DNA from 3 places in the Halomonas sp. A020 genome. Region 1 is predicted to be linked to each of the others. Evidence: riboswitches for the same ligand, from Rfam matches in the RefSeq annotation. Region 1 holds a riboswitch; each other region holds the start of a gene.
What was found. Region 1 has a riboswitch for thiamine pyrophosphate ahead of thiM (hydroxyethylthiazole kinase). Riboswitches for the same ligand answer to the same signal wherever they lie in the genome.

Region 1 (6,632 bases):
CGGCTTAGCGCTGGACCCTCGGGGGTCATGATGTACGTCAAACGCGGACACCTATCTAACGCGCTGTGCGACGTTTAGCGGGCGAGTCCTACGAACGGCAGTAAGGTCAGCAGAGCGATCATCAGCACCGCCACGATCACTAGCGTGACTTGAAGCGGATGGGCCATGAAGCGTCGCCACAGCGTAGGGGCATCATCACGCGCCAGCGCCTCTTCGTGTTCACGGCGCACCTTGGCTAATCGCTCGGCCTGGTAACGCGCCAGCACCGCCTCGGCATCGTCTTGCTGTGCTGGGTCGCGCAGCCAGATGGCATCAACTCCCAGGCGGAAAAAGCCCGCCTGGGTTTCGTACACGTCGAAACCATGTTCTTCCAGCAGTTGGCGGACTTCCATGGCTTCTTCATCGGTCACATGGCGCAACCGAAACAGCAGATGAGCCATCGTTAATCGCCCATGCCTGCCATACGGTCGGCTTGAATCACTTCGATCCAGTAGCCATCGGCGTCTTTGACGAAGATCACGTCTTTCATTTTGCCTTGGTCGGCACGCTTCACGAAGGTGACGTCGTGCTCATCGAACCACGCTTGGGCGGCTTCCAAGTCCGGCACGCTAAAACAGATGTGCCCGAAGCCTTGCGGCTCGGCATTACCGTCGTGGTAGGCAAAGTCCTGCTCGTTTTCGGTGCCCCAGTTATGGGTCAGCTCTAGCAGGCCTTTCTGGCTGAAGGTCCAGGCGGTGCGCGCTTGGGTCTCTTCCGGCACGTGATCGCTCTCCTCGACATTGGCCAGAAAGTAGAGCGAAAACTGCATCTCCTCGAAGTCCAGACGGCGCAGCACCTGCATGCCAAACACCTTGGAGTAAAACGCGAGCGCACGCTCAGGGTCTTTGACCCGCAGCATGGTGTGGTTCAAGCGAAAGCCCTGGGTTTGCGAAGCGGCCGGGGTCACCCCCGGATGCTGTTCACCTTGATACGACATGACACTCTCCTGGTTGGATGATGCTTGTGTTGACGCGATGCAAAATCTTTGACGGACGTATGACTTTGTACAAGGCTTAGGCGACAGCGTCGTGCTTCCCGCTGCCTGTGCATCACTGCCTTTGAAGGCGTTATTTCCCATGTTATGAGGGCGAGGAACGCAGAATTCCAGCCTGCCCCCGAGGAGTCTTTATGTCCCGTGATCTAAACGTATTGGGTGAACCGCTCACGCCCTGCTGCCACTCGCCGAAAACCGGTTTCTATCGCGATGGTTTTTGCCGGGTAGGGCCAGACGATGTCGGCATCCATTCGGTGTGCGCCATGGTGACCGAGGAGTTTTTGGCCTTCTCCAAGGCGCAAGGCAACGACTTGGTGACACCGCGGCCGGAGTTTGGCTTTCCCGGTTTGAAACCCGGGGATCGCTGGTGTCTTTGCGCGCACCGCTGGGCCGAAGCGGCACAGGTAGGACTCGCGCCGCCGGTCGTTTTGTCCGGTACGAACGAGCGAACGCTGGACATCATTCCACTGGTCAAACTCCAGCAGCATGCGCTAGATGCCGTGCATTAATACCTGGGCAAAGGCGCCCCCGAATGCCCCTGGAAAAATGATGCAAATCTTCTACACTTCTATTTCGACAATTTTACATAGTGACCCGTGATGCCCCGCGAATGGCGTCCGATAGGAGCACGTCATGACAGCTATCGATATGACCCTTGGCGATCGCCTGACATTGAAGCAGTTGAACAATGCGATTCAGAATGGCTTCTCCCCCATCGTCGAAGTCGAGTCCATGGATGGCATCTACAAAGTGCGTTTTCACCATGCTAATGGCGTCTCGGACCTATGTGACGCTCAAGGTCGCGTCAGCACCTTTCTGGGAACCGGTGAAATTCGCGATGCCCTGGGCCAACTCGGCTTAACCCATGGCGTGCTGACCTTTGCCGATCAGTGCGGCGACGAAATGATTGGCGTGCAGGGCCGAGCCATCACCCCTGACGAAATGCTCACGTACGGCACCCGCATCGCGTTTCGTTGACGCGTTGTTGACCGGGCTTTACAGCGCCGTCCAAGGCTAGGATAGTACCCACCAACGACAGGGGCGCCGTTCAACGGCTGAGAAGCACCCTTTGAACCTGAACCGGATAACGCCGGCGTAGGGAGTCGTGGTGCTTACCACCACCTCCTTACCCGGGAGGAAACCATGACTTACCACCCACTTGGCGATATGCTCGCTGCCCTGCGCGAGTCCACGCCGCTCGTTCACTGCATGACCAATTACGTGGCCATGAACAGTACCGCCAACCTGCTGCTGGCCACGGGCGCATCGCCTGCCATGCTGCACGCCGCCGAAGAAGTCGCTGAATTTACCGCGATGGCAAACGCGCTCTCCATCAATATTGGCACGCTCTCTGCTCCCTGGGCCGAGTCGATGCAGCTGGCGGCGCGCACGGCCGATACGACCGACACCCCCTGGGTGCTGGACCCCGTCGCCGTCGGGGCCACCGAGTTCCGCCAGCGGGTGTGCCAGGCGCTGCTGTCCCATCGCCCCAGCGTCATTCGCGCCAATGCCTCGGAAGTGATGGCGCTGGCCGGCTTGGCCAGCCAAGGGCGTGGGGTCGATGCCACGGCCTCCGTCGATGACGCCACTCACGCCGCCATGACGCTCGCCCAGCGGCAACGCTGCATCGTTGCCATGACCGGCGAGACCGATGTCATCACCGATGGTAGCCACCACGTCCGGCTAACCGGGGGCCATCCGCTGATGCCCCGCGTTACGACGCTGGGCTGTGGCTTGAGCGCCTTGGTGGCTGGGTTCGTTGCCGCCAACCGCGAGCACCCGCTGGCCGCGACGCTGGCCGCCTTGGCGTGCTTTGGCATCGCCGGGCATCGTGCGGGTCAGCAGGCCAAGGGGCCGGGCAGCTTTCAGGTCGCGTTTCTGGATGCACTTTACCAGCTCACTCCAGAGGATCTTTCGTCGCAAAGCCAAGTGGAGACGCTGCATGCCGTGTGATCTTTCGCTCTATTTGGTGACCGATGCCGCTCTGTGCGCGGAAGCGGGCCTCGAAGCGACGGTGGAAGCCGCCGTCAAAGGGGGCGTGACCGTGGTGCAGCTACGCGACAAGCATGCCAGCGACGAGGCGATGATCGAACAAGCCAAGCGCCTCAAAAGGCTGCTGGCGGGCACCCACGTGCCGCTGATCATCAACGACCGACTCGCCGTGGCCGTCGCCAGCGGCGCCGACGGCCTGCATGTTGGCCAGAGCGATACCGCGGTTCTAGAGGCGCGGGAGGCGCTGGGGCCGCAGGCCATTCTAGGACTGTCGATCAACACTCTCGCGCAGCTTCGTGACGCGCCCATCGCGCTGTTGGACTACGTCGGGTTAGGCCCCATTTTCGCCACTGCCAGCAAGCAGGATCATGCTCGGCCCATCGGCTTCGAGGGCCTGGCCGAGCTGGTGCGCGCCTGCCCGTTGCCCAGCGTGGCGATTGGCGGCTTAAAGGCGCAGCACGCCGCCCAAGTGAGTGCCGCCGGTGCCCAAGGGATGGCGGTGATTTCTGCGATCTGCGGCCAGCCCGACCCTTACCGGGCGGCGCTGGCGTTTTGCGCCCCATGAGTCGACTCGACCAGCTGACCGCCTTCGTCAAAGTGGCGGAGCTTGGCAGCTATACCCGCGCTGCCGAGGCACTGGATCTTTCACGTACGCGGGTGTCGCGGCAGGTCATGGCGCTAGAGGAGACGCTGGGCGCGCGATTGATCCAGCGCACGACGCGGCGGCTGCATCTTACCGATGCGGGAGAGCGCTATTTAGCCCATGCCCAGGCCATTTTGCTGGCGTTGGAGGAGGCCGCTGCCGATGTCGGCAGTGGCACTCACACTGTGAGCGGGCGGCTGCGTATCAATGGTCCCATGAGTTTCGGCACGCGCTATCTCGCGCCTCAGGTAGCGAATTTCATGCAGGCGCACCCCGCACTCGACGTACGCCTCGATCTCAACGACCGCCGCGTAGACTTGTTGGAGGAGGGCTATGATGTCGCCATCCGCATCGGTAGCCTGCCCGACTCCAGCCTAATCGCCAGACGGCTAGCCCGCTGCCAGCTCGTGCTGTGCGCGTCACCCGGCTATTTAGCGCAGCACGGCACGCCTTTGCGCATCGAAGACCTTACCCAGCACCACTGCCTGCGCTACCGCAGCGGGCAGAACAGCGGCGACTGGCGCTTCGGCCAGCAGTACGTTAGCGTCACGGGGCCGCTGGAGAGCAATAATGGGGATATGTTGACCCATGCCGCAGAAGCGGGATTAGGCATCGCCCAGCAACCCAGTTTTCTGATTCATGAGAGCATCCAGCGGGGACACTTGGTGCCGCTTCTATTAGACCTACCGCCGACCTACCTAGACATACACGCCCTCTACCCCGCACGGCGTTTTCTACCCGCCAAGGTAGCGCACTTCATCGATCAGTTGGCCGATGCCTGGGGCGACCCACCCATATGGGAACAGGGGCTTGGATTATCGCGTATATCGCAACAGTAAAGTGCTCATCGGTTAGATTATCTTCTTCTCTTGCTGGCCTACAGTAGCATCATCGCATCCATGGTGATGCTCAAAACGCGAGAGAGTGCTATGACGACGTTATCTACCCCGACGACAATCCTTCATGCGACCGCCCTACTGCGCGTTAGCCTAGGTGGGATGGCCCTGGCTCACGGCCTGATGAAAGTGTTCGTGTTTACGCTTCCTGGCACGGTGGGCTACTTCGAATCGCTTGGCCTGCCCGGTTTCATGGCTTACTTGACCATTGCCGCCGAAGTCGGCGGAGGCTTGGCCCTGGTGCTGGGCCTATACACCCGCTGGGTGAGTCTGGCGCTAGTACCGGTGCTGCTCGGCGCCGCCTGGGTACACCTCGGTAACGGCTGGGTCTTCTCCAATCCCGGCGGCGGCTGGGAGTTCCCAGTGTTCTGGGCCGTGGCCCTCCTGGTGCAAGCCGGCCTGGGCAGCGGAAGCTTCGTCATCAGCCGCCGACTGTCATAATCCAATGGCCTGCCGAGAATCACACGTTGGCAGGCCCATTGACTGGAGCGTATCCTATGTTACCGAGTCTCTTCATTTCCCATGGCTCTCCCATGCTGGCGCTCACCCCCACCCCAGCCCATCACTTCTTGAAGGAGCTGGGCCGCACTCTGCGACCCAAGGCCGTCGTGGTGGTTTCAGCACACTGGGAGACCGAACGGTTGCAGGTGAGCCGCAGCGCGACACCTACGACTATCCACGATTTTGGCGGTTTTCCCGACGCCCTGTTTGCCGTGCAGTACCCAGCGCCTGGGGAACCCGTCTTGGCCAAACGTTTGGCCCAACAGCTAGGCGCCACGGAGACGGAGCGCGGACTTGATCACGGCGCGTGGGTGCCACTGTCACTGATGTATCCGGATGCCGATATACCGGTGGTATCGCTATCGCTGCCCAGCCACTGGGGTGCTAGCGAGTTGATCGCCCTGGGCGAGCAGCTCGCACCGCTGCGTCAGGAGGGTATCCTGGTGATCGGTTCGGGCAGCTTGACCCACAATCTCTACGAGCTGCAGGCTCAGGGCAGTCAAGTGCCGGCTTGGGTCGAGCGTTTCGCCGAGTGGGTGCATGCAAGGCTGCGAGAAGATGACCGCGATGCACTCATCCACTGGCAACGCGGCCCCGATGCTGAACGTAATCACCCCACACCCGAGCACTTTCAGCCGCTTCTGGTAGCCATGGGGGCGGGCGGACAGGCAACACTGCGTCATCACAGCGTCGAACACGGCGTGCTGGCCATGGATGTCTATCAGTTTGCCTAACGTCTACGCCGTTGGGCGGCGTTTCAAGGTAGTGCGTCGATCGTGGTAAGCGATAGCTAAGCCGCTCAACATGATCAGCGCGCTGCCGACCCATACCCAAAGGTCCGGCAGCTCTCCCCAGAACCACCAACCCAACAGCACCGCCCAGAGCATGGCCGTATAATCGAAAGGGGCTGCAATGGCCGCAGGCGCATAGCGAAAGGCCAGAGTAATGAATGCCGTGGCACCAACACCCAACACCCCAGATACCAAAAATCCAAGCCAATGCCACGGCTGTGGGGTTTGCCATACCCAGGGCAAACTCACGGCCGTCACGACCAGCGGCACCATGGTCATATAGAACACCATCGCCCATAGGTGCTCGTTGGCGCCATAGCGCCGCGCCGTCACCATCATGAGCGCATAGAACACCGCCGCCGCAAGAACGATCATTGCGCCCAGCTGGAAAGCATCACCGCCAGGGCGCACGACGATCAGCACTCCTAAGAAGCCTAGCAGCGACGCCACCAGCACCGGCGGGTCGATACGCTCACCCAGCAGCGGTACGGAGAGTAGCGTCACGAACAGGGGTGCCACGAAGGCAATCGCCGTGGCCTCGGCCAAGGGCAGCAGGGTCAAGCCCCACACGAAGCAGACCATCGTGGCGGTGTAAATCAAACCGCGCAGCAGATGCACGCCTGGACGCCGAGTACGCAGCTTGCGTAATCCGCCGCTTACGTAAGCCAACAGGGCAATCAGCGGCAGCGATACCAATGTGCGGAAAAAGATGATCTGTAAGGGCGAGTGGACGGCTCCCAGCCATTTAGAGACCGCATCGCCAAGCGCCAAAAACA
Region 2 (6,632 bases), 750 kb from region 1:
ACCCAGCGCACGATTTGCGGCTGCTATTTCACGCTTAATGGCAATGTGTCATGACTCCCCTCACTGAGGACGTGCCCCATGCCTACCATGATGAAAGCGGCAATTTTCGTTGAACCCGGCCGCATCGAAATCGACGATAAACCCATCCCCGAGATTGGTCCGAACGATGCCCTGATGCGCATCACCACCACCACCATCTGTGGTACCGATGTTCATATCTTAAAAGGCGAATACCCGGTAGAGCGCGGTTTAACCATCGGCCACGAGCCCGTGGGGGTGATTGAAAAACTCGGTGCCAACGTCAAAGGCTACCAAGAAGGCCAGCGGGTGATTGCTGGCGCGATTTGCCCCAGTTTCACCTCTTACGCCTGCCAGGACGGTTGTTGTGCACAGGATGGCGGCCACCACAGCCACGGCTACAAGCCCATGGGCGGCTGGCGCTTTGGGAACACCATCGATGGTGCCCAGGCGGAGTACCTGCTGTTGCCCGATGCCCAAGCGAACCTCTCGCCCGTCCCCGATGGCCTAACCGACGAACAGGTGCTGATGTGCCCAGACATTATGTCGACGGGGTTTGCCGGTGCGGAATCCGCAGGCATTAAAATAGGCGATACGGTGGTGGTGTTTGCCCAAGGGCCAATTGGCCTGTGCGCCACCGCAGGCGCGCGGCTGCGGGGGGCGGGCATGATTATCGCCGTAGACGGTGTGGATGAGCGCCTGCACATGGCCAAGCAGATGGGCGCGGATGTAACGCTGGATTTCCGCAAGGTCGATGTGGTGGAAGAGGTGCTGAAACTCACCGGTGGTCGGGGGGTAGACGCCGCCATCGAAGCGCTGGGCCTACAGCAAACTTTTGAGGCCGCGCTACGGGTGCTAAAACCCGGCGGCACGCTCTCGAGCCTGGGGGTCTACTCCGAAGACCTCACCCTTCCGCTGGGTGCGTTTTGTGCAGGGCTGGGCGATCATAAAATCATTACCTCGCTGTGCCCGGGCGGCAAAGAGCGCATGCGCAGGCTGATGAGCATGATCGCATCAGGCCGCATAGATCTGGGCCCGCTAGTTACGCACCGCTACGCGCTGGAGGAGATCGTGGAAGCCTACGACCTCTTCTCCCACCAGCGCGATGGCGTGCTAAAAGTGGCGCTTAGCGCTGGCTAAGCGCCACCGGTAGCGGGCTATACCTCTTGGTACAGCTCGCTACCTTCCCGGCGGAATTTCTCCGCCTGCTCCTGCATACCGCGCTTAACTGCTTCGGCGTCGCTTTCAGCGGCGTTTTCCGGGGTGCGGTCGCGGTAGGTGTCGCGTACTTCCTGGCTGATCTTCATGGAGCAGAACTTCGGCCCGCACATGGAGCAGAAGTGGGCTACCTTGGCGGAGTCCTTCGGCAGGGTTTCATCGTGGTATTCCCTGGCGGTGTCCGGGTCCAGCCCCAGGTTGAACTGGTCTTCCCAGCGGAATTCGAAGCGCGCCTTGGAAAGGGCGTTGTCGCGACGCTGGGCCGCCGGGTGGCCCTTGGCCAAATCCGCCGCGTGGGCGGCAATCTTGTAGGTGATGATACCGGTTTTGACGTCGTCCTTGTTGGGCAGGCCCAGGTGCTCTTTCGGCGTCACGTAGCAGAGCATCGCGCAGCCAAACCAGCCAATCATCGCCGCCCCAATGCCCGAGGTAATGTGGTCGTAGCCGGGGGCGATATCCGTCACCAGCGGGCCAAGCGTATAGAAGGGCGCTTCGTCGCAGCACTCTAGCTGCTTGTCCATGTTCTCTTTCACCAGGTGCATGGGCACGTGGCCGGGGCCTTCGATCATCACCTGCACGTCGTGCTTCCAAGCAATCTTGGTCAGTTCACCCAAGGTTTCGAGTTCAGCAAACTGCGCTTCATCGTTGGCATCGGCAATGGAGCCGGGGCGCAGGCCGTCGCCCAGTGAGAACGCCACATCGTACTGCTTGCAGATCTCGCAGATCTCCTCAAAGTGGGTGTACAGGAAGCTCTCCTGATGGTGATACAAGCACCACTTCGCCATGATGGAACCGCCACGGCTGACGATGCCGGTGACACGGTTGGCGGTGAGCGGCACGTAGCGCAGCAACACCCCCGCGTGGATGGTGAAGTAATCCACCCCCTGCTCCGCCTGCTCGATCAGCGTATCGCGGAAGATTTCCCAGGTGAGGTTTTCGGCAATGCCGTTGACCTTCTCCAGCGCCTGATAGATGGGCACCGTGCCAATCGGCACCGGCGAGTTGCGGATGATCCACTCGCGGGTTTCATGGATGTTCTGGCCGGTGGAGAGGTCCATGATGGTATCCGCCCCCCAGCGGATGCCCCAGGTCATCTTGTCCACTTCTTCCTCGATGGAAGAGGTGACCGCCGAGTTGCCCAGGTTGCCGTTGATCTTCACCAGGAAGTTGCGGCCAATGATCATCGGCTCGCTTTCCGGGTGGTTGATGTTGTTGGGAATGATCGCCCGCCCGCGAGCCACCTCATCGCGCACGAACTCCGGGGTGATCTCCTTGGGCAGGCTGGCGCCGAAGCTCTGGCCCGCATGCTGATGGCCCAGAATGCGCTCTACTTCTGCCGTTCCCAACGCTTGGCGGCGCTGGTTTTCCCGCAGGGCAATGAACTCCATTTCCGGCGTGATGATGCCCTGGCGGGCGTAGTGCAGCTGGGTCACGTTCTTGCCCGCTTTCGCCCGGCGCGGGGTGCGGCTTAAATCAAAGCGCAGCTGGGCAAGGGTAGGGTCGTTGGCGCGGCGCTGGCCAAACTGGCTGGTGGGGCCATCTAAAAACTCGGTGTCGTTGCGCTCTTCGATCCATGCCCGGCGCAGCTCTGGCAGGCCCTGGCGCAAATCGATGCGGGCGTTGGGGTCGGTGCAGGGGCCGGAGGTGTCGTACACCAAAAGCGGCGGGTTCTGCTCATCCACGCCGCTGGTCTTGGTGGGCGAGAGGGTGATTTCCCGAAACGGCACGCGAATATCCGGCCGTGAGCCTTCCACGTACACCTTGCGCGAGCCGGGCAGCGGCGCAACGGCGGCGGCATCGACCTGGGCGGTTTCGGCTAAAAAGTGGGCGGTGTTGCTTTTGACGGTCTTGGTCATGACGGTGTCCTTGTTGTTGGTCGTTATTCAGAGAGGTCTAGGCCCATCTGCCAGAAGTCGATTTCCAGGCGGGTGGCATCGCGGAAGATCTTGCTCAGCTCAGCAAAACGGGCGGGGGCGATATCCGCCAGGCGGGCATCGAGCCACGCAAGCTCTGCCTGCATGGCGGCCTGAAACTCCTCGCCTTCGTACATGGCGATCCAGGCATCAAACGGGTTCTGCGCGCCGCGCAGCGTAGAAGACTGCGCGTTGAGCCAGTTGGCGATTTCGCCGTAGCCCACCAGGCACGGGGCCAGCGCCACGTGCAAATCCAGCAGGTCGCCGCGATTGCCGGTGTCCAGCACATAGCGGGTGTAGGCCAGCGTAGCGCGGGTTTCGGGGAGTTCGGCAAGCGCTTGCTCGCTGATGCCCCACTCCTGGCAAAAGCCCACGTGCAGGCCCAGCTCCACATCCACAATGGCTTTCAGGCCCTCGTGGGCCTGGCGCAAATCCGCCAGGGTGGGGCTTTTATAGGCGGCCAGCGCGTAGGCGCGGGCGAAGTGGATCAAGAACAGGTAATCCTGCTTCAGGTAGTGGCGAAACGACGCCTCAGGTAGCGTGGCGTTGCCCAGCTGGCGCACGAAATCGTGCTCGATGTAGGCGCGCCAATCGTCATGGCAAGCGGTAGTGAGATCGGTAAAGCGGTAGCCCATTGTGTGCCTCCGGTGGTAATGATCCGGAGGGCGGGCGAGAAAGATCGAGGGAATGGCACGGAAGGGTGGCGTAAAGGAGCACCGCGGCCATCGCTTGATCCCTACGCCGGTACCCGCGCCACGTTCAAAGCAGCGCATTAGCCGGATCAGGTTCAGCGGGACCAGCGCTCGGTAGCCAAAAGCCCACCCTGCGCCATCTCAGCCGGATATCACCGGCACCCCGTCAAGCTGTTCGTGGGTGGAGTGTAGGAGGCGGGTGGGGGAGATGCAAGGGGGAGCCTTGAAGTGAACACCAATACAAATACTTACTCAGCAGCAATAGGTTTTCTCAATGCGTAGGCTATAGTGCTTGCCCTCAGAATTACTGTTACTGGTACCATCAGTTTCATGAGAGCACCTCCTAGTGTATAATGTTTATATATACAGTGTTTTGAGTATGGCAAAACGCGCAAGTATACGCGTTTTGGGTATGCCGCCGAAATTCTCTTTGCACACTGAAGAATCAATGGGGTAGAGTCAATTTCGTGATCACATAACCTCAATAAATGTGCCCACACGTTCACTGAGGTGATGCAGAGGGGCGTATATTTACTGTTATTTCTAGAAAAAGAGCATCAGTCATGAATACACTATTTGGTACAGTTAATTTATTTGTGGGATTTCTTGCTGGGTTATTAGGAGGTGTATTAGTTATGCTTCTTGGTCACCCGATAGTTGAACTGTTCCAACAAAATAATGCTTTGCTTAACCCTAATAATGGGTCGGACGTTATTGCTATTGCAAATACGTATATTGTTTTTACAACGTTTATATTTGTTCTGATTACGATAATAGTAACAGGTACTGGGATATATTTTGCAAAATGGTTTGGGATAAGCAAGGAAAAAGAAATAAGGGAGAATATGCGGGATTTGTTTGAATCCTTGGATAAAGATTCGACTTTGGCAGATAGGTTTGTAAGAGAGCTCTCCGCGCACGAAGTTATTTCAGATAAGCTACATCAGCTAGTCCAGGCTCGTGTGGAAGATGAAATAAAGTTACGCACCTCGGAGGGGGAGGAGAAAGTTGATTTTTCATCCAAGTTGTCGAATGAGGATGAGGTGTAAAATGAAACTAGAATTTACGAAGTACCATAAACTATCTGCCAAAGAGTTTCTTGAATGCTTAAAGGAAGATCATGGCTTTGATGTTCAACCTCCTATTGATGTGGAGAAGATTGTTGAATTAGTAGGTGCAAGATTGGATATTTCTGTTGATATCGAAAAAATAAGTACGGCTGGTTCTGTTTCAATCCGAAATAACCATGCGCGAATATGGTTGAATCCTCTTGAAAATAATTATGAGCCCAGAAAAAGATTTACTATAGCACATGAAATAGGGCATTTGATTCAGCACATTGATCCCGATATTGGAGTTCGAGAGTTTATCGATACCAATAAAACACTAAACCGAAAAGATTCATATTGGGATTCAAAGGAGTATGAGGCAAATAACTTCGCTGCACAGTTGTTAATGCCCATGTCGTTACTAAAGAAATATGGTAATGAAATAATTGATAAATACGAAATAGAATCAGGTGGACAAGCAATGTCTGTTGATTTGTTTATAGAAAGAATGGCCTCCTTGTTCAACGTTTCGGAGCCTGCAATGAAATTCCGATTAAAAAACATAGGCGCGATAAAAAACAACAAATAGTTACATTGAGCACGCCAAAGGTGTGCCGCTGAGCATGGCGTTGAGCTTGTAGAAAAAGCCCACTGACAGCTAAGTTTTGGTAGGATCGAGAAAACAAACGAGGAGTGGTCAGTATGCCGCGCTTCAAGCCTTATAACTACGATCAAAATGCCATGGTGGTGATTAACTACCAAGATCAGCTCCAGCCAAGCACCTTTGAACACGCCGTGCACTACCTGCAAGCACAAGCTCGATCAACAAGCTTTAGCTGGGTGCTCAAGTGGCTAAATGCCGATATTAAGATTACTCAGCCAGATGACCGGCTGAGTAAGTAAATTAGGACGAGAGGTGGTGGGGACTGCTCGAAACCGGGTTTTCTACAGCCTCGTTAGCACTTTAGGAATTACAAGTTATGGATATCAGTGATCCAAAGCAATGTGTCTTTGGTTTTTTAAGAGCCCAGTTTAATAGAGGATCACCAAAACACTTCGACATGGATTTGTTTTTCTATACTGGCGAGACAATCAGCCACTATACGGATCTTGGTGGGTTATTTGGAATTGTAGAGTCGGGCTGATTTTGGCTCTCTGATCATAGATTTTTAAATGACACTGAAGAGTTCGAGAATGGGAGAAAACTGACAAATAATCTGCTGAAAAAAACTAGCAGAAAAGAGATCATGCAGTGAGTTTAAAGACGTATTGCTAGAAACTGTCTCACAATTAGAAAGTTATAGCGAAGAGCCATACTATGTGTGCTCATTCTCCAAAAACAAGATAGTCTCGATCAATGGCGGTCTTATGTGGGGATGGGCAAGGTTTATCAATCACATTCGATAACACAAGGAAATCTCTTAGTCATTTTTTTGCGATGCCGATCCTCTTAGTTAGCAAAGTTCTTTACAATGACAGTGAAAAAGTAAAGCTTGTCCTGAGAACAATTAGACGTTATAAAAAAGAATATCTTTTAGATGTGGAGTATGAGGATGCTATTGATACTGAAGACTGGGGTGATGAATTAGCAAAGCATTTGGCTTTAGAGTTCATCAGCTTTAACATCCCGAATATGCATCGGAGCAAGAAATTAGAATGGCCGTCTCCAGTAGTTATTTGCATCATTTTTAAGGGATAAAGCACAGAGTTGGTAAAAATTGCATTATTCCTTAAATAACTTC
Region 3 (6,632 bases), 1.4 Mb from region 1:
CGCAGTTTTCATGGGTACAGCGGTAGCCGCCGCTATCTAACGGTTCCAGCGCCACGATGTTACGACACGAGGGGCACCAGCCAACCTCCGACTCACAGGCCAAGCAGTGGGTATTCTCGAAAAACAGTGGATTGCCACAGCGGCAGCTAAACGTCTGCATGGATACCTCCTTGTGATCACCACCGCGCATCTCACGAGGGTGAGTAGTGATACGTCATTGTCTCAGCATAGCGATGCCCTCACCGAGAGGGAAAGCCAAATCGTCGAGCGGAGGGCATATTGTCTTTGTCCAGTTGCTAATTGACGTTTACGTCAACTTGCTGATATACCCTAAGGGTTCCCTATTCGATCCCATAACAAACACAAGCCGAGGAAACGCATCATGTCCGTTCGTGAAATTCCGATGTACATCGATGGCCAGCCGGTCATGTCGCAAAGCCAAGAGTGGCGCGATGTGGTGAATCCTGCCACCCAGGACGTGGTGGCGCGAGTACCGTTCTGTACGTCCGAAGAAGTCGAGCGCGCCATCGCCAGCGCCAAAACGGCGTTCAAAGAGTGGCGCAAAGTGCCGCTCGGCAAGCGCATGCGCATCATGCTCAAACTGCAGGCGTTGATTCGCGAGAATACAGCGGAACTTGCCGCCTTGATCACCGAAGAGCACGGTAAAACCCTGCCGGATGCCGAAGGTGAAGTGGGGCGCGGGCTAGAAGTGGTAGAGCACGCCTGTTCGATTACCTCCCTACAGCTTGGCGAGCTGGCGGAGAATGCGGCCAACGAGGTGGACGTCTATACCATGCATCAGCCGCTGGGTGTGGGGGCGGGCATTACCGCCTTCAATTTTCCAATCATGCTGCCCTGTTTCATGTTCCCGTTGGCGATTGCAACCGGAAACACCTTCGTCTTGAAGCCTTCCGAGCAAGACCCGAGTTCTACCATGCGGCTCGTGGAACTGGCACATGAAGCGGGTATTCCGGCTGGGGTATTGAACGTCGTGCACGGTGGGCCTGACGTCGCCAATCAAATTGCCGACCATCAAGATATCAAGGCGCTGTCGTTCATCGGTTCGACCCATGTGGGGTCGCTGCTTTATAACCGTGCGGCCGCTGCTGGCAAACGTATGCAGGCCATGATGGGTGCAAAAAACCACTGTGTCGTCATGCCGGATGCCAACCGTAGTCAAGCCATCGATAGCCTGCTGGGCTCTGCCTTTGGTGCCGCCGGTCAGCGCTGCATGGCGAACTCGGTGGTCGTGCTGGTGGGGGAAGCGCGCGAGTGGATCAAAGACATCGAAGCCGGCGCGCGCGGTATGACCGTGGGACCCGGCACCCAGCGCGAGGCCGATCTGGGGCCACTGGTCTCTCCGCAAGCCAAGGGGCGGGTCGAGCGTTTGATTACGGCAGGTGAGAAGGAGGGTGCTACGCTGCTGGTCGATGGGCGCGGCTACACGGTCGACGGCTACCCAGACGGTAATTTCGTCGGGCCGACTCTGTTTTCCGATGTGACGGCAGACATGACGATCTATCGTGAGGAAATTTTTGGGCCGGTGCTGTGTGTCGTCAACGTCGAAACGCTGGACGACGCCATCGCTTTCATTAACGCCAACCCGAATGGCAATGGCACCTCGATCTTTACGAACTCGGGCTGGGTCGCGCGACGCTTCGAGACCGACATCGACGTCGGCCAAATTGGCATAAACGTGCCCATTCCGGTGCCGGTCGCCTACTTTAGCTTTACCGGTTCTCGGGCGTCGAAGCTGGGCGACCTAGGGCCTAACGGTAAACAGGCGATTGCGTTCTGGACGCAGACCAAAACGGTCACTGCCCGCTGGTTCGAGCCCGAAAACGTCTCTAGCGGTATCAATAGCACGATCTCGCTATAGCGAGCGGCAACGCGCTGCGCCTCCTCGGTAGAGGAGGCGACCTTCACACGTCCTGAAATAGCGGCAAGCTCTCCGAGAGCAGTTGGCCTATGGGGCCAAGCTGGCTCTCGTGTAGTACGAGCAGGTAGGGCGCCTCCTGCTCATCGCGAACGGGCGCCAGCAGCGCGAATTCTCCCTCTTCGAGGTGAAATTCATGAATTTCACGAAGGCCGTGGGGGGTCTCACATTGTGAGCAACGGTAGGTATCGTCCTCGCCATATACGAGGCGATGGTACATTTTGAACAGAGTGTAGAGGGCAAGCCCACCCTCGAACGCGGGCCAGCGAGCCGGTGTGGCACGAATATCGTCGGTGAGCGCGTTGCCTTCTGCTTCGGCATCGGCAATGGCATCGGCCAGGGGAGCCGCGAGAATAGCGGTTTGATCTGCGGGTAGGGGGGCATTTCGTTCCGCCGCCGCGTGAAAGGAGGTGGCCGCCGCCTCGAAATCTTGCAGGTTGTGCAGCGTAAAATCGGCATGCTGTAGGTCGGCAGGTTCGAAACCACCGTTCTCCCAGCCGTGAATCACACGAAGCGTGACCAGGCCGCGCTGCATAGGCTGGGCCAGCAGGGTGTGAAGCATGACACGGATATGCAACTGACGCTCATCCGTATCGTTCTCGAACGCACGGTACGGGTCTGCGAACAGTTCATGCAAACGCCCTGGCGTGTGCTCTTTTGCTTCGGAGTATGACATGGTGGTTTCCCTGTAAGTACGCCGCTTGGCTAGCCGAATAGCGTACGGCTTTTATGACATTAGATCACTAAAAGTATGGCGAGCGTAAAGCCATATGAAAAGAGTCTTTAGTTAGCAATTTGTTACGGATAAAAGTGAGTTGGTAGTGGGACTCTACTTCAAAATAAAAAAGGAGCCTTTATGGCTGCATCGATCAGTCGGTTCAAACTTCCTGACACTCTGGATAATGTTCCCAATGATATTCGGGAAGCCATGTTGGCCGTGCAGGAGAAAGCGGGCTTCGTGCCCAACGTATTTTTGATGTTGGCTCACCGACCCGACGAGTTTCGCGCTTTTTTTGCGTATCACGATGCGTTGATGGAGCGACCATCGGAGACGCTGACCAAAGCAGAGAAAGAGATGATTGTCGTTGCGACCAGTGCCCGCAATCGCTGCTTGTACTGTGTCGTCGCCCATGGCGCGCTGGTGCGTATCTACAGTAAAGATCCGTTACTGGCCGATAATATCGCCATCAACCATCGTGTGGCGGGATTGAGCGAGCGTCATCGGTTGATGCTCGACTTTGCACTGCACAGTGCCATCGATCTGGGCGAGTTTTCAGACGAATGGCAGGCGCGTTTAGAGGCAGTGGGGTTCACACTGGATGATTGCTGGGACATCGGTGCCATTGCCGCGTTTTTTGGCATGTCCAACCGCTTGGTGACACTAGCTGGAACACCGCCCAACGCCGAGTTTTACCTGATGGGGCGTGTCCCCAAGAAAGTGGAATAAGCAGCCCGGCCCCATGGGCAAGGCTTTACTAACGCACCACTTTGATTGAGGATACTGCCTCCACTCACTGTCGCCAGGGGAGCCCCAATGGGGCTGAGAATGCGCGCAACGCAGACCCTGGAACCTGATCCGGTTCGTACCGGCGGAGGAAGCGCGACATGCCTTACCTAACGTCTTTCGTGTTAGGCGCAGCGTTATGCTGCTTTGCTTTTCTGGGTCTTCGGGCACGTTTCAGTGGCGGCTCGCTGGATGATTATGTCACCGCCCGTAATTCGCAAACGTCGGCCACCCTGGGGCTCTCCTTTTTGGCGTCCGGTATGGGGGCTTGGATACTCTTTGCACCCCCTGAAATCGGCGCATTCGTAGGGCCCGTGGCGCTACTGGGCTATGCCCTTGGCTCGGCGCTGCCGTTCATCGTTTTGGGTCTCTACGGGCCTAAGATACGCCAAGCACTGCCCGAGGGACGCAGCATTGCCGAGTTTGCCGACGCCTGCTACGGCAAGGGGGTACGCCATTTCGTGGCGCTCGTTTCCGTGGCTTACATGGGCTGCTTCCTGGCTGCTGAACTCACCGCCATCGGGGCGATTACCGCGCTACTCTCCGACGTGCCTCCCGCTGTGGTGATCATCGGGGTGGCGCTCACCACGCTGGTGTACACCGTCATGGGCGGGCTGCGGGCAAGCTTGGCCACCGACCGCTGGCAAGCGTGGCTGCTTTTGGCGCTGCTGCTCGCCGTCGCCAGCGTGACGCTCTGGCGACTGCCCAGTATGCCGAATGACGCACAACTCCCGTCGCTCCCCATCGGCAGCTCGCTCAGCGTGGCGTTGACGCTGGTGATCGCCGTGACGGCGGCTAACTTGTTTCACCAAGGCTATTGGCAGCGGGTATGGGCGGCCCAAGACGACGCGAGCCTGGGGCGCGGTGCCTGGTTGGGTGGCGGCTTGACCGTACTGGTCGTCATGGTGATCGGTGGCGTAGGTATCATGGCAGCGATGAGCGGGGTCAGTCTCGGCGAGCCGCCCATGCCGTTTTTTGCGCTGCTTAGTGATGCCCCGGTATGGATCACGCTGCCTTCATTGGTACTGGCCGTCACGCTGGTCACCTCGAGCGTCGACACCTTACAAAACGGCATTGCGTCGCTGTGGGCCAATGGTCACCGGGCCGAGGCCCTCAACAAGGCGCGCTGGCTCACCGTGGCGATCATGCTGCCTGTGATCGTGATTGCCTTGCAAGGGCTCTCCGTGCTGCGGCTATTTTTGATTGCCGATCTGCTGTGTGCAGCGATCGTGGTGCCGGTGCTGCTGGGCTTGTGGCAGCGTATGACACCGATGGCAGCAATAAGCGGCGGATTGGCGGGGCTCGTAGGGGCCGTGCTGCCTGGCTGGATCGATCAGGGCAGCGTCAGCGCAGGGGTAATGGCCGCCACGTTCCCCGGTAGCGTACCGACGTTAGGCCCGTTCGTAGGGGCGCTGCTACTCTCAACAGCGGTCAGTGTGGCGTTAGCTCTGGTGAGCCGTCAACGTGTCGAAGTCCGTTAATCAAGGCGTTAAGCAGGACATTTCGTTTCGCGTTATGCTGTTAAGGGTTTGATGACCATTTAGGTGTGATCGCCATGAGCCACCTGTTACCCCCCAACGAAACTGCCCGTTTGGCTGCGCTTAACGAACTGGCCCTCCTGGATACGCCAAACGAGCCCGTTTTCGATCGGATCACGCGATTGGTCACCGTGCTGCTCGGCGTTCCTAAATCTACCATCAGTCTGATCGACACCGATCGTCAGTGGTTCAAGTCTCAAGTGGGCATGGCGGTATCGGAAACACCTAGGGACGTCGCGTTTTGTGCTTACACGGTACTCGAAGATGAGCCGCTAGTGGTCGAAGACGCTCAGCAAGATGCACGCTTCGTGACCAATCCCTACGTGATGACACCTGGCGGCATCCGTTTTTATGCCGGGATACCGCTGCGTAGTTCACAAGGGCTGGTCCTCGGATCGCTTTGCGCCATGGACAGCCAGCCACGCAGCTTAAGTGACCAAGAAAAGGCTGCGATGCAAGATTTGGCCGATATCGTGATTGGCGAAATCCACCTGCGCGAACGGCTCATCAACGAGCAGAAGATTCGTGCCGCCACTCAGCAGGCGCTCACGGCGCTGCATCAAAGCCTCGAGCAGCGTATCGAGCAGCGAACCCGCGAACTCAATCTGGTGATCGAGTCGGCATATGATGCCTATTTAAGCGTCGATGAGCAGGGGCGCGTGCTGGATTGGAACCATGCAGCCGAGACCATGTTCGGCTGGCGTCGCAAAGAAGTCCTCACTCGGCCGATTACATCGCTCATGTTTCCCGACGGAATCACCAGTGACGATGTCGCCATGCCGGTGACCGGAGAAGCCCTACGGCGCGATGGCGTTCGCTTGCCGGTCGAGGTGCGACTGAAGCGTTTCGAGGTGAATGGCCGCCCACGCCGCAGCTTGTTCATTCACGACATTACCGAACGCCAGCAGCTAGAGCGCCTACGCGACCAGCAGGCCCGAGAAGACGTGCTCACCCGTTTGCCCAACCGCCGCGCCCTAGATGAGCGTCTGCCGGAGGCAATGGCACGGGTACGCCGTACGCTCGCACCGCTGGCCGTGCTGTTTCTAGACCTCGATGGATTCAAACGCATTAACGATCAGCACGGCCATGCCATGGGGGACGAGCTGCTGCGCGACATCGCGAGCCGTCTTCAGCGAACCGTCCGCGAGACGGATTTCGTTGCCCGATGGGCGGGAGATGAGTTCGTCGTGCTGCTCGAGGGGGTGACCATCGACGCACCGGAGCCGCTGGCCCATAAGCTGATCGAGGTGATCGAGGAGCCGCTCAGCGCAGGTGGCGTGACCCTGCAAGTAAGTACCAGCATTGGTGTGGCGCTGTTCGTCCACGACGCGGCGGAGACACCTCAGGAGTTATTGAAGCGCGCCGATGAGGCCATGTACAACGCCAAACGCGCAGGCAAAGCGCGTATCGCGCTGGCACGTCCGGCGGATACGTCTGCCCCCCATTAACGAACCCAAGGACGAGTATGATTCGTTGTCTATTGACCACCCCAGAGGGCGACGTGCGCGAGGGCGACATTCGCCTGATGGACGAGTGGATGCGCATGCCCACAGCACACTTGTGGGTCGACATGAAAGGAGAGAGCGAAGCGCAGGAGCGTGAGATACTGGAGCGCTTCGAGTGTCACCCGATGGCCATACAAGACGCCCACAAA

Region 2: another riboswitch for thiamine pyrophosphate. It lies ahead of tenA (thiaminase II); the one in region 1 lies ahead of thiM (hydroxyethylthiazole kinase).
Region 3: another riboswitch for thiamine pyrophosphate. It lies ahead of FRH_RS00700 (sodium:solute symporter); the one in region 1 lies ahead of thiM (hydroxyethylthiazole kinase).

The regions. Positions count from the first base shown of each region.
Region 1 is NZ_AP022850.1:1,511,370-1,518,001, reverse strand. It holds gene FRH_RS07070 (cupin domain-containing protein) at 1-78, shown strand, start outside; gene FRH_RS07065 (DUF6164 family protein) at 75-440, opposite strand; gene gloA (lactoylglutathione lyase) at 443-976, opposite strand; gene FRH_RS07055 (DUF2237 domain-containing protein) at 1,168-1,542, shown strand; gene FRH_RS07050 (hypothetical protein) at 1,667-2,011, shown strand; TPP riboswitch at 2,061-2,152, shown strand; gene thiM (hydroxyethylthiazole kinase) at 2,177-2,986, shown strand; gene thiE (thiamine phosphate synthase) at 2,976-3,590, shown strand; gene FRH_RS07035 (LysR family transcriptional regulator) at 3,587-4,507, shown strand; gene FRH_RS07030 (DoxX family protein) at 4,598-5,005, shown strand; gene FRH_RS07025 (class III extradiol ring-cleavage dioxygenase) at 5,062-5,799, shown strand; gene FRH_RS07020 (DMT family transporter) at 5,803-6,632, opposite strand, start outside.
Region 2 is NZ_AP022850.1:2,263,717-2,270,348, forward strand. It holds gene FRH_RS10475 (NAD(P)-dependent alcohol dehydrogenase) at 79-1,158, shown strand; gene thiC (phosphomethylpyrimidine synthase ThiC) at 1,176-3,092, opposite strand; gene tenA (thiaminase II) at 3,116-3,784, opposite strand; TPP riboswitch at 3,866-4,017, opposite strand; gene FRH_RS10490 (hypothetical protein) at 4,405-4,890, shown strand; gene FRH_RS10495 (ImmA/IrrE family metallo-endopeptidase) at 4,892-5,479, shown strand; gene FRH_RS10500 (hypothetical protein) at 5,593-5,793, shown strand; gene FRH_RS10505 (hypothetical protein) at 6,248-6,589, shown strand.
Region 3 is NZ_AP022850.1:136,961-143,592, reverse strand. It holds gene FRH_RS00720 (putative zinc-binding metallopeptidase) at 1-160, opposite strand, end outside; gene FRH_RS00715 (CoA-acylating methylmalonate-semialdehyde dehydrogenase) at 383-1,879, shown strand; gene FRH_RS00710 (hypothetical protein) at 1,923-2,612, opposite strand; gene FRH_RS00705 (peroxidase-related enzyme) at 2,793-3,383, shown strand; TPP riboswitch at 3,449-3,552, shown strand; gene FRH_RS00700 (sodium:solute symporter) at 3,542-4,921, shown strand; gene FRH_RS00695 (diguanylate cyclase) at 4,996-6,426, shown strand; gene FRH_RS00690 (magnesium transporter CorA family protein) at 6,444-6,632, shown strand, end outside.